DNA from 4 places in the Cobetia sp. cqz5-12 genome. Region 4 is predicted to be linked to each of the others. Evidence: predicted binding sites of a transcription regulator. Region 4 holds the regulator's gene; each other region holds the start of a gene.
The links. Region 4 encodes sigma-54, which starts transcription at its own class of promoters, with help from an activator protein. Its sites were predicted from a motif close to TGGCACNNNNNTTGCTNT; they were not measured.

Region 1 (3,210 bases), 960 kb from region 4:
TTGTGGCGTGCGATCAGCCGCGCGCCAGTCGCTTGGCCTTTTCCGGGTCATCGAAGGGCAGGGAATGACTGATGGCCGAGAGGCTGGTCTCGCCGTCAGTGCCGGTCTTGAGGGTCAGCGGGGTGCCATGCTCGGCATAGCCGGGTTCGAGACGTGCCAGCGCCATGGAGCGATCGCTCAGACGCGAGTACATGCCCTGGGTGATGACACCGACGCACTTGCCATCGGCGTAGATCTTGTCACCGATCTGGGCGACGTCTTTCGAGTCCAGCAGCACGCCGAAGACCTTGACGCGCTCCTTGCCCTGCAGCGCGAAGTGTTCGCTGGCGCCACGGAATTCGGTCTTGCCCGGTGAGACGGTGAAGTCCAGGCCCAGCTCCCATAGGGTGTCGCCCACCGGCTGGTCGGGATACGGGTAGGTTTCGGAATTGTCCGCCGGGTAGAACAGCAGGTGGCTCTCGACCCGCAGCCAGTCAAGGGTGCCGAAGCTGCACGGCTTGATGCCCATGTCGGCGCCATCTTCGAGAATCTGTTCCCACAGAGAGGGAGCGTCCTTGGCCTTGCAGAAGATCTCGTAGCCCCGCTCGCCGGTGTAGCCGGTGCGCGAGATCATCACGTGGTAGCCGAACAGCTGGGTCTGCAGATGGTGGAAGTAACGCAGCTCACGGATGCCCGGCACGTGACGCTCAAGGAAATCCACCGCGACCGGCCCCTGCAGTGACATGTCATGCATGTCGTCATCGAAGGTCAGGCTGACGGCACGCCCCAGGGCACTCTTGGCCAGCATTTCATTCGCGGTGCCCGTGCCGTGCACCACGAGGTAGGAGTTCGGTGCCAGGCAATAGACGATGCAGTCGTCGACGAACTTGCCGGCCTCATTCAAGACGCTGGCATACACCGATTTGCCCGGATACAGCTTGGACATGTCCCGCGTGGTGACGTAATCCAGCACGGCCTGGGCGTGAGGGCCATTGCAGTGGATCTTCTTGAGCCCCGAGACATCCATCAGACCGGCGCGGGTGCGAATGGTCTCGTGGTCATCGGCCGTGTCCGAGACGGCGTAATTCCAGGCGGTGCCCATGCCATTCCAGTCTTCAAGCTCCGCGCCCAGCTTGCGGTGTTGTTCGGCCAGTGCCGAGATGCGCCATGAATTCGCCATGCGTCCCTTTCTCCTGTGAGTCGTGCTGCCTAGCGTAGATGGGTAGTGCCGTAGTCCTGCTGATGTTGACGAAGATGGCGCGCAAGACGCGCATCCGCCGCAGGAAGTGTTGTTGTTCTTTCGCCTCTTCCGGCGCCTCTTCAGGCGCTTAACAAGGGCTTGTGCCTGTTGCTTGCCTTGCCTGATCGCACGAGGGTCGATTCTTGAAAGGAAAGAAACATTCCTCATGGTTAAGCAAGGGGCTTGCCAATTCCGTCAAAGGCCATGGCCACGGCAGCTCTTGAGCGAGTCAGGCGCCGCTTGGCAGCACGAATTCGGGCGTGAATATCAGCGCTTTGCGTCATGCTGGTGCGAAGAGGGAGCTCTGGGCACCGAAATGATGCCTATTTCGAGAAACGAGCAGGAATTTACTCAGGATCACCTGGCGTTTTCTATGGGGTAAAACGAGCTGGGAAAATAAATTCCCATGCAAAACAAGAGGTTGATGAAAAGTTCTGGGTGGCAACTGGCGAAATGGCATGCTGCATGCTTTTCTTTGGGGGAAATAAAGTTGACCAGCAGGAATCACAAAAACTCGTTTCATCCGCTATCTTGACGTGGCGAGTCACCACAAGGGGTCAGGTTTCCCGGGGTGGCAGACAGTGTCGAGGGAGATGGAACCCGGTCCGCTCTCAGAGGAAACCCAGATGTCACCCGAAAACGCGCAACAGTTCATCAAGGATCAAGACATTCGCTATCTGCTCGCGCAGTTCGTGGATATTCATGGCGCTGCCAAGACGAAGTCCGTGCCGGCCAATTGCCTGATGGATGTGGTCGAGAAGGGCGCGGGCTTTGCCGGCTTCGCCGTCAGTGGTCTCGGCATGTCGCCGGAGGGGCCGGACTTCATGGCGCGGGGTGATCTGAGCTCTCTGTCGCTGGTGCCGTGGCAACCGGGCTATGCGCGCATGGCCTGTGATGGCTACGTCAACGGCGAACCGTTCGCCAATGACAGTCGTGTGGTGCTGCTCAAGCAGCTGGAGCGCCTGAAGGAGAAGGGCTGGACGCTCAATACCGGGCTGGAGCCGGAATTCTCGCTGTTCCGCCGGGGGGAAGCGGGTGAGCTGTTGCCGGTGGACGAGAGCGATACCCTCGCCAAGCCCTGCTATGACTACAAGGGCCTGTCGCGTTCGCGTGAATTCCTCGAACGGCTGGTCGAATCGCTGCAGGCGGTGGACTTCGACGTCTATCAGATCGATCACGAGGACGCCAACGGCCAGTTCGAGATCAACTACACCTACAGCGATGCGCTGACCTCGGCAGACCGCTTCACCTTCGTGCGCATGGCCGCCGGCGAGATCGCCAATGACCTGGGCATGGTGTGCTCCTTCATGCCCAAGCCGCTGGCGGACCGCCCGGGCAATGGCATGCACTTCCACCTGTCCGTGTGTGATGACACCGGCCGCAACCTGTTCGGCGATGACTCCGACGCCCAGGGCATGGGCCTGTCACCGCTGGCGTACCACTTCCTCGGCGGACTGCTGGCGCATGCCCCGGCGCTGTGTGCCTTTGCCGCGCCGACCGTCAATTCCTACAAGCGTCTGGTCGGGGGTGGCAGCACCAGCGGCGCGACCTGGGCGCCAGTCTTCGTCGCCTACGGGGACAACAACCGCTCGGCCATGGTGCGTGTGCCCTACGGTCGCCTCGAGTTCCGCCTGCCGGACGCCGGCTGCAACCCCTATCTCGTGCACGCCGCCATCATCGCGGCGGGGCTGGATGGCGTGGCGCGCAAGCTGGACCCGGGCACGCCCCACAACATCAATCTCTACTCGCTGACCCCGAGCGAATGCGCCGAGAAGGGCATCGAGAAGCTGCCGCAGAATCTGGCCCTGGCCATCGATGCGCTCGAGGCGGACAGCATTCTGCGCGAGAGCCTGGGCGAGGGGATCTGCGCCGAGTTCATGCGCCTCAAGCGCGAGGAATGGCTGGATTACAACGCGCAGGTCAGTGCCTGGGAAGTCCAGCGCTACGCCGAATTCTTCTGATCTCATCCGGCGGCGCTCGCGGATCTCGCG
Region 2 (3,210 bases), 1.9 Mb from region 4:
ACTCAGCGAGGCGGCACGCAGGTTCACATGCGCGCCGCCTCACTCTCAGAACGTGCTACGCCTCATTGCGTGGCGACGTTCTGTTGAGCCCCACAGGAATGGGTCACGACGTTGTAGTTGCCGCACTCCATCGGTTTGCGCCAGTCACTGATCAGGTCCTTGGAACCTTCCAGATAGTCTGACCAGGCATCGCCTGCCACGGTGGAAGGGGTCTGCCAGACGACGGAGAACTGACCGTTGTCCTGGATCTCGCCGATCAGCACCGGTTTGGTGATGTGATGGTTGGGCATCATGGTGGCGTAACCGCCGGTCAGGTTGGGGACGGATACGCCGATGATGGCGTCCTTGACCGCATCGACCTCGACACTGCCCGCCTTGCGAGCGGCTTCCATCCACATGTTGAAGCCGATGTAGTGGGCTTCCATCGGATCATTGGTGACCGCATCTTCCTTGCCGGTGTAGGCGATCCACTCATCGATGAAGTCGTAGTTGGTGTCGCTGTCCACGCTCATGAAGTAGTTCCAGGCCGCGAGATGCCCGACCAGCGGTGCGGTATCGATGCCCGAGAGCTCCTGCTCGCCCACCGAGAAGGCCACCACCGGAATGTCCTCGGCATCGATGCCCTGGTTGGCCAGCTCACGATAGAACGGCACATTGGCATCGCCGTTGATGGTGGACACCACGGCGGTCTTCTTGCCCGCGCTGCCGAAGGACTTGATGTCCGAGACGATGGACTGCCAGTTGGAATGACCGAAGGGCGTGTAATTGACCATCACATCCTCGTCGGCCACACCGTGAGACTTGAGGTAGGCGGCCAGGATCTTGTTGGTGGTACGCGGATAGACATAGTCCGTACCTGCCAGCACCCAGCGCTCCACGCCCACATCGTTCATCAGATAATCCACTGCCGGAATCGCCTGCTGATTGGGCGCCGCCCCGGTATAGAAGACATTCTCCGAGGACTCCTCGCCCTCATACTGCACCGGATAGAACAGCAGGCCGTTGAGCTCCTCGACCACCGGCAGCACCGACTTGCGCGAGACGGACGTCCAGTTGCCGAAGATCACGTCGACCTTGTCCTGCGCCAGCAGTTCACGCGCCTTCTCGGCAAACAGCGGCCAGTTGGAGGCCGGATCGACCACGACGGGCTCCAGCTTGCGTCCCAGCAGCCCGCCCTTCTCGTTCTGCTTCTTGATCAGCATCAACATGGTGTCTTTCAGTGTCGATTCACTGATCGCCATGGTGCCGGACAGTGAATGCAGGATGCCGACCTTGATCGGCCCCTCTTCCGCCTGGGCGACATTGGCCAGCGAGAAACCGACACAGGCGGACAGCATTGCGGCAGCGATTTTCTTGTTCACGACATTCCCTCGTATCTTGTTGTACTTGTTATCCCTCCTCGTGTAGTGCAATTGATGTGCCAGCAAAGCAGGCAATCGCACGAAACATCGGTGCCGTGCGTTGCCATCGTTCAGCCAAAAGGAAATCTCGATATCGTTTTGAATATAAGCCGCACCAAATATGCGCAATCAAAAATATGCCAGCCAGTCATTTGCACCAAACAGGTGAATTACTGAATATCGTGCACAAAACTCACCCCCAGGATGGCGCAATGAGGAGATTACCAGTCAAAAGCATGACCTTGACTGGTGCAGACAAAAATTATCCCGAAATCAATGGCAGCACTCTGATACATCAATAGAGAAGGTGGGGAAGGCACGATGCAAAAGTGACGGTCACTCCATCACCAGCATCACGACAGTCGTTCCCCGAAGAATACAAGCGTCTGCGCTTCATCCCGCTGGCCGAGGTCCCCGAGAGTCGCGAGCCGCAAGGTCTCAAGTCTGTCACCGGCGGCGCAGGCCATGGAGAGCTTCATCATTGAAAGCCTCGCCGCGAGCAAAGAACCCTTAATGTCCCACCGACTGATCCTTGGCCCGCGTATTTCGATAGTGACGCTGTCGCCCACGGGATGTCGGCTCGGGTAGCGGCCATGCGAAGATAACGCTTTGAAACGCCCATGGCGTTACCCCCGCCAGTGTTTGACAGGAGGCATGCGTGTATTCGATTCGTCTGTGGGCCGCACGTCACGCGCGACTGCTGGAGCTCACCTATCAGGCCGTCGAGCCGGTGATCATCAAACTGCAGCCGTTGTGGAAGTCCGTCGGTTACGCACGCGCCGAGAAGCCTGTCGCCAGGCTGGAGCAAGCCTGCAAGGGCTTGCTGTTTGATTGTCAGATGTGTGGCCAATGCATTCTGAGTTCGACCGGCATGTCCTGCTCCATGAACTGCCCCAAGAATCTGCGCAACGGCCCCTGCGGCGGCGTCATGCAGAATGGCAACTGTGAAGTCGAGCCGGACAAGCGTTGTGTCTGGGTGGAAGCCTGGGAAGGTAGCCAGCAAATGAAGGACAGCGACACGATCCAGATCGTGCAGTTGCCGGTGGACCATCGCCTGCAGGGCACCTCATCCTGGCTACGTGTAGCCCGTCAGGCGGCAGAGCGCCGAGAGAACCTGAAATGACCTCCAGACTCACTATCCCGGACAGCTCACAGCTGCCACCTGCCGAGCGCGACGGCAACGTCGGTCGCCTGGAGCGAGTACTTCGCAGCGGTCAGTTTGCCATCACCGCCGAACTGGCGCCGCCCGACTCGGCAGACCCACAGGAGGTGCATGCCCGCGCGCAGCTGTTTGCCGGCCATGTGGATGCCATGAACGCCACCGATGGCTCGGGCGCCAACTGCCACATGTCGAGCGTGGCGATGTGTGCCCTGCTGGCCCGAGAAGGCCATGAGACGGTGATGCAGATCTCCTGTCGTGACAGAAACCGCATCGCCATCCAGGGCGATGTGCTGGGGGCCGCGGCGCTGGGCATCCGCAACCTGCTGTGCCTGACCGGCGATGGTGTGCAGGTCGGGGATCACCCCGAGGCCAAGCCGGTGTTCGACCTCGACTCCCTGTCGCTGCTGGAAATCATCGCCGGGCTGCGTGACAAGCACGCCTTCGCCAGCGGCCGGTCACTGACCTCAGCGCCTCAGGTATTTCTGGGCGCCGCCGCCAACCCCTTCGCCCCGCCCTTCGCGTTTCGCCCTCATCGACTGGCCAAGAAGATTGCTGCCGGCGCCCAGTTCATCCAGACACAGTACTGCTTCGATCTGCCGCGCTTTCAGGACTTCATGCATCGTGCTCGTGATCTGGGCCTGCTGGAGA
Region 3 (3,210 bases), 1.9 Mb from region 4:
CGTTTCGTAGGTCGTGAAACGCTCACCGCAGGCCGCGCACTGGCGCCGACGCCGCACCTGGTCACCCTCGACCACCAGTCGGGAATCCGTGACCTTGGTTTCATGAGTTCCACAGAAGGGACAGTGCATGTTGGAGAGCCTGCTTGGGTGCGAGGTGGCTGCGACCCCGCGCGAAGCACAGCGAGGAAGTGGCGCAGCGCAGCCGAATGACAGCGAATGGCGGGTATTGTAACCGTTAAGGCCCCGCCACGGGAGCCTATGTCAGCCTCGACCTATCTGAACTAGCCTTGGGGAGCGACCAAAGGGGCGACAGGAGTTTCCTGCATCGTCGCCCGAGGTGGCCAGCGCGCGGCGAAAGCATCAATCAACCTGCCCGGCAGGCTTGAAATCCCCGCGCGATAACCGAAAGATGATATCAGGGTGCAGCGCCTCACAAGGGCGCTTGCCCGAGCCGTGAAACCCTTTCACGACTGGCGGCGGATGATCTCTGCCGCGAGATTGATCACGATGACGCAAGGAGCTGCGACATGGGAATCATTGCATGGATCATATTCGGTCTTGTTGCCGGCATCATCGCCAAGGTGATCGTGCCCGGCAAGGACCCGGGCGGCATCATCGTCACCAGCATCATCGGCATCCTGGGTGCCGTGGTCGGTGGCTGGGTCGGCACCCTGATGGGCTTCGGTGAAGTGACGGGATTCAATCTGGCCAGCTTTGTCATCGCCGTGCTCGGCGCCGTCATTCTGCTGATTCTGTATCGCGTGCTACGCAAGTAAAGCATGTCATGAAGCGCAGTGGCGTCAGCTGGCTTCGGGCCACATGACGCCAGACAGGACGGCCAGCCGGCACATGCGGGCTGGCCGTCCTGCCTTGCAGGCTTGTCGAATCTGGCCCGAGGCGTGCATGACTCAGGGTCAAAGGCGCCAGACCGTCACCCACGAGCGTCGCTGAGCGATGCACGATTCAGGAATGTCACTCGGCTGCCGTCAGTCGACTTCATCTGATGCGCGCCCTCCTGCCTTGCCATCGGCCCCGCAGGATTGCACCGGCGGGCTTCACGAAGATCACCCGCGACACGCTCTGCCCATTGCGTCTCACGAGGCAGAGCCTGAACGCTTTTGCTGCCATGAGGATTGCCCATGTCCGATACGTCATCTCCCGATCACTCGACATCCACTGCCTCCGGCCCTGCGCCGAGCGAGGGCAACGCCAGGCCACGCACCAGAGTTTCTCTCTCCAGACGCCTCTCGCAGACTGATTTCCAGGCGCACGCCACACGTCTGCTCGCCGAGATCTATCCACAGCGTCATGAGGAAGTTCTCAGACGCCTTGAGACGGTGCTGGATTTCCATCGCACGCGCCTCAACCCTCGCGTGCCGGAAGGCGAGCCGCTCTGGAGCGAGCGCGACCAGTGGCTGATCACCTACGGCGACAGCCTGCAGCAGGAAGGCGAGGCGCCACTGGCGACCCTGCACGACTTCCTCGCCAGCCGACTGGACGACAGCCTGTCCGGTGTCCACGTGCTGCCCTTCTTTCCGTGGAGCAGCGATGACGGCTTCAGCGTCATCCACTATCGCGAGGTCAATCCGGTCCTCGGCGACTGGCAGGACATCCGGCGCCTGAGCGAGCAGCGCGACCTGATGGCAGACCTGGTCATCAATCACTGCTCGCGCGAGTCACTGTGGTTCGCCGATTATCTGGCCGGCGTGCAGCCCGGCCGCGACTACTTCATCGAGATGGACCCCGACACCGATGTCTCCGAGGTCGTGCGCCCGCGTCCGTCCGCCCTGCTCACGCCGGTGCATACCCGCCGCGGCCTGCGCCATCTTTGGGCAACCTTCTCGGATGACCAGATCGACCTGAACTTCGCCAATCCCGATGTGCTGCTCGAATTCATCGGCATCCTGCTTTACTACCTCGAGCAGGGCGCGGGCATCATCCGTCTCGATGCGGTGGCCTTCCTGTGGAAACGCCAGGGCACCTCCTGCATTCACCTGCCGGAGACACATGCCGTGGTGCGTCTGCTGCGCGCCATCGTCGACCACCTGGCGCCGGGCAGTCTGTTGATCACCGAGACCAACGTGCCCCACGCCGAAAACATGTCCTACTTCGGGCTCGATCGTCTGTCACGACACGACCTCACCGCCATCGAGGACAGCGCCCAGGCCGATGAAGCTCACCTGATCTATCAGTTCACGCTGCCGCCGCTGACCCTGCACACCCTGACCTCCGGCGATGCCAGCGCCCTGACCGAGTGGGCCACCAGCCTGCCGTCGTTGCCGTCCAGCTGCAGCTACTTCAACTTCACCGCCAGTCACGATGGCATCGGCGTGCGTGCGCTGGAAGGCCTGCTGCCCGATCACGAGCGCGACACCCTGGTGCGGCTGGTGCATGACTTCGGTGGCTACGTCAGCATGCGTGCCAACCCGGGCCGCGCCGACACTCCTTATGAGCTGAACATCAGCTACTTCGATGCGCTCAAGGGCACGCGGCGCGGCCAGGACCCGTGGCAGATCGAGCGTTTCATCGCCAGTCAGACCCTGATGCTGAGCCTGCAGGGCATCCCGGGGCTGTATATCCATTCGCTGACCGCGACCCCCAATCACCAGGAAGGCGTCGAACGCGATGGCCATCTGCGCGCCATCAACCGCCGCAAGTGGCAGCGTGATGAACTGGAAGCGCTGCTGGCCAGCCCCAACACCGCGACCCATGAGGTCTTCCACGCCCTCAAACGCCGCATGGCACTGCGCCGCAACGAACCCTGCTTCCACCCGGATGCCGACCAGAATGTCTTCGATGTCGGCCCGGACTTCTTCGTCTTCGAGCGCGTCACCCATGAAGGGCGCCGTCTGCTGTTCGCCCTCAATGTCACCGATCAGCCGCGGGTACTGCCACTGCCGGAAAGCTGGCAAGGCGTCGCGCTGACCGACCACCTGTGCCACGACAAGGCCTATGACCCCACCATGGCACGCCGCCCCTATCAGGCGGCCTGGCTGATGGAGCAAGCGGTACGCCCGCCGGCCATCGAGGTCGTCTGACGCCCGCGCTTTCTCCTGCCACCCACGACAACGGGGCTGCCAGTGGCAGCCCCGTTGTCGTGGGTCTTGCTGTTCCCCGCCGCGAGCGTTACTGGTTGTCCAGTTCCACCGCTTCGTGCATGCGCTCGAGCAGGTCCGGCACGGCTGACTGCACCCGGTTCCAGCTGGGGAT
Region 4 (3,210 bases):
CTGGGAATGTTCTGTGCGATGAAGGTGCTGAAGAATTCAAGCACCCGCTTCTTGCTCCCCCCGGGGACGCCGTAGAGCGTGCGCTCGGGGGGAAGGATCTGATCAAGTGTCATGGCTGAAGGTCAACGGGTCCCGGTGCCCTGAGAGCGAGCCTGGGACTTTTCCTTGTGTTTGACCAGCTGGCGATCCAGCTTGTCGGCGAGCGCGTCGATGGCAGCGTACATGTTGGGGTCTTCTGCCAGGGCGTGGAGGTCAGCGCCTGCCGCGTGCAAGGTGCAGGCAGCCTGCTGGCGCTCCTTCTCGATCGACAGTGTCACCTGAACATTGGTGATGTTGTCGTAATGCCGTTCGAGGCGAGCGAGCTTCTCGTTGACGTAATCGCGGAGAGGATCGGTAAGTTCCACATGATGCCCGGTGATATTCACTTGCATGGACACGCTCCTTTATCCAGCGGGTTGCCATTCAATTGTAACCCTTTTTGACTACGAGCAAACCCTGATCGGACGCTCTGCAACAGGCTTGACGGCCACCGTCTGGTGATGTTTTCGCACCCTTGCCAGTGGCGTCAGATGTCGTGAGCGTCTGTACCGACAATGCCCAAGCTTTGCGCAAAGATCAACGCTGCGCTGCATCGTGGCTCAGTGCTTGTCTTCAACTCAGTGAGGGGTAACGGAGTGGACTTCAAGGGAGCGTCTGATGGGTGGTGCGTGAAAGACGCGCAAGAAGGCGCGTTTTCGTCGCCAATCCCTGCATGTACGTCGCCTTTCAGGCGCTTCGATTGCGTGGAGCAAGCAGCCTGTCGGAGAGGTCACCAAGTGTCATCCACGTGCAATAGGCGCAAAAGTGACTTTAAAAACATGCGATTGACGTAGAATGGCACTACCGGAGCGGCAGATTTTTGCCATCATCCTGTGCTCCGTCATTGGCCATGATGGGGCATTGACGAGCGGTTGACGGGGTGACAGGGCGCGCGACAGGCGCCTGATACCCGCGAAGTCATAAGCTGGCGAGCGGAAGATCCAGCACTTGAAGTTGGCGGCGGCTGCCACTGTAGAGGTGAGGGCATGGCAGCCGCAGGTGTCGCGTCAGGCCAGACGCTTGCGCTCGCTGGAGGACGGGATGCCCATCGCCTCGCGATACTTGGCCACGGTACGGCGTGCGACCTCGATGCCATCGCTGGCGAGCAGATCGACCAGTCGAGAGTCGGAGAGAGGTTTGCGGGCCGGCTCTTCCGCGATCAGCTTGCGGATACGGGCACGAATGGCGGTGCTTGAGTGGGCGTCGCCACTGCCACTGCCACCGACCTGGCTCGAGAAGAAGAACTTGAGCTCGAAGACGCCGCGCGGGGTGTGGATATACTTCTGGGTCGTGACCCGCGAGATGGTCGACTCGTGCATCTCGACCACTTCGGCGATGTTGGCCAGAATCAGCGGCTTCATGCCTTCCTCGCCTTGCTCGAGGAAGTCGATCTGGCGCGCCATGATCTCGCGGCCGACCTTGAGCAGGGTGTCATTGCGCGATGACAGGCTCTTCATCAGCCAGCGCGCTTCCTGCAGGTTGTCCTTGAGGAAGGTGTTGTCGGCGGACTTGTCGGCACGCTTGATCAGCGCGGCGTATTCCGGCTGGATGCGCAGCTTGGGCAGCGCTTCCGGGTTGAGCTCGACCTGCCAGCCGTGGCGGGTATGACGCACCAGCAGATCAGGGATCACGTAATCGCTGGCGGGCTCGCCCCAGGCGGATGCCGGACGCGGGTCGAGCGCGCGCACCAGGCGGATGACGTGATCCAGCTCGTCATCGTCAAGGCTCAGGCGGCGCTTTAGCAGCTTGCGGTCATCGTTGCCCAGTGCCTCGAGGAATTGACGTACCAGGCGTCGCGCCTGCGCCAGCAGCGGCAGGTCATCCGGCAACAGTGCCAGTTGCAGCAGCAGGCACTCGCGCAGATCACGGGCGAAGACGCCGGTCGGGTCGAACTGCTGCAGACGCAACAATACCTGCTCGAGCTCGGAGGCCTTGAGGCCGGGTAGACCCTGGCCGCGCAGGCCATCGACCAGCTCGTCGAGTGACAGGCTCAGATAGCCTGCTCCGTCGACGGCATCGATCAGGCTCTCCGCCATCTGGCGTTCACGACCATCGAGGTCGGTCATTGCCAGCTGCCAGCGCAGGTGGTCCTGCAGGCTCTCGACACTGGTATTGCGATCGAAGTCCGGCCCTTCTTCGCTCCCGCTGCCACTGCCGGAGCTGGTCAGGCTACCGGCGTGGTCCTGGTAGAGGTCCGACCAGTCACTGTCGAGGGGGTATTCCTCGGGAATCTCGCTCGAGGAGTCGGCAGTGGAGATCTCGCTCGAATCCTGTGTCTCGACGACATCCAGCGACTCGTAGTCCTCGTCGAGCTCCAACATGGGGTTGGACTCGAGGGCTTGCTGAATCTCCTGACGCAGGTCGAGCGTCGACAGCTGCAGCAGCTGGATCGCTTGCTGAAGCTGCGGCGTCATGGTCAGCGAGGTGCCGAGGCGGAGTTGCAGGGTGGGTTTCATGGAGTCAGTCAATTCACGGCAAAGGAACGTGCTTACTACGCTATACCGTGACTCGGGGCACTGACAAGTGGTTGCCGTGAATATTCAAGCAACTTGCATGCCATGTTTCCACCAAGGTGGTATGGACGTCATGCATGCGTCTGATGTCAGACATGAAAAAGCCGCTACGCGATAAAATCACGCAGCGGCTTTTGAAGCTTTCGCCTCCGGTGGGGCTCAGCGTATCTGCTGACCCTAGAGCTTGAACTCGTGGCCCAGGTAGACGTCGCGCACCTGCTGGTTGGCCAGGATGGAGTCTGCGTCACCGTGGGCGATGATCTGGCCATCGCCGACGATATAGGCGGTATCGCAGATATCGAGTGTCTCGCGCACGTTGTGGTCGGTGATCAGCACGCCGATGCCACGATCGCGCAGTTGGCGCACGATGCTCTTGATCTCGCCCACCGAGATGGGGTCGACGCCGGCAAAGGGCTCATCGAGCAGCACGAAGTCCGGCTCGGTGGCCAGTGCCCGGGCGATCTCGACCCGTCGACGCTCCCCGCCGGACAGGCTCATGCCGGCGCTGGCGCGGATGTGCGTGATGCTGAATTCCTCGAGCAACTCTTCAAGGCGTGCCTTGCGGCCATTGCGATCCAGGTCCTTGCGGGTCTCCAGAATCGCCATGATGTTGTCGGCC

Region 1: the regulator sigma-54 is predicted to act here: its motif matches at 1,674-1,691, upstream of glnT (type III glutamate--ammonia ligase).
Region 2: the regulator sigma-54 is predicted to act here: its motif matches at 1,406-1,423, upstream of urtA (urea ABC transporter substrate-binding protein).
Region 3: the regulator sigma-54 is predicted to act here: its motif matches at 889-906, upstream of F8A90_RS13065 (sugar phosphorylase).

The regions. Positions count from the first base shown of each region.
Region 1 is NZ_CP044522.1:1,760,993-1,764,202, forward strand. Features, by position in the region: gene F8A90_RS07525 (aminomethyltransferase family protein) at 14-1,159, opposite strand; gene glnT (type III glutamate--ammonia ligase) at 1,846-3,180, shown strand.
Region 2 is NZ_CP044522.1:2,717,565-2,720,774, forward strand. Features, by position in the region: gene urtA (urea ABC transporter substrate-binding protein) at 63-1,337, opposite strand; gene F8A90_RS11335 (methylenetetrahydrofolate reductase C-terminal domain-containing protein) at 2,059-2,523, shown strand; gene F8A90_RS11340 (methylenetetrahydrofolate reductase) at 2,520-3,210, shown strand, end outside.
Region 3 is NZ_CP044522.1:3,121,995-3,125,204, forward strand. Features, by position in the region: gene nrdR (transcriptional regulator NrdR) at 1-129, opposite strand, end outside; gene F8A90_RS13060 (GlsB/YeaQ/YmgE family stress response membrane protein) at 528-776, shown strand; gene F8A90_RS13065 (sugar phosphorylase) at 1,140-3,038, shown strand; gene F8A90_RS13070 (glycosyl transferase) at 3,127-3,210, opposite strand, start outside.
Region 4 is NZ_CP044522.1:804,004-807,213, forward strand. Features, by position in the region: gene F8A90_RS03405 (PTS sugar transporter subunit IIA) at 1-113, opposite strand, end outside; gene hpf (ribosome hibernation-promoting factor, HPF/YfiA family) at 123-431, opposite strand; gene F8A90_RS03415 (RNA polymerase factor sigma-54) at 1,086-2,534, opposite strand; gene lptB (LPS export ABC transporter ATP-binding protein) at 2,769-3,210, opposite strand, start outside.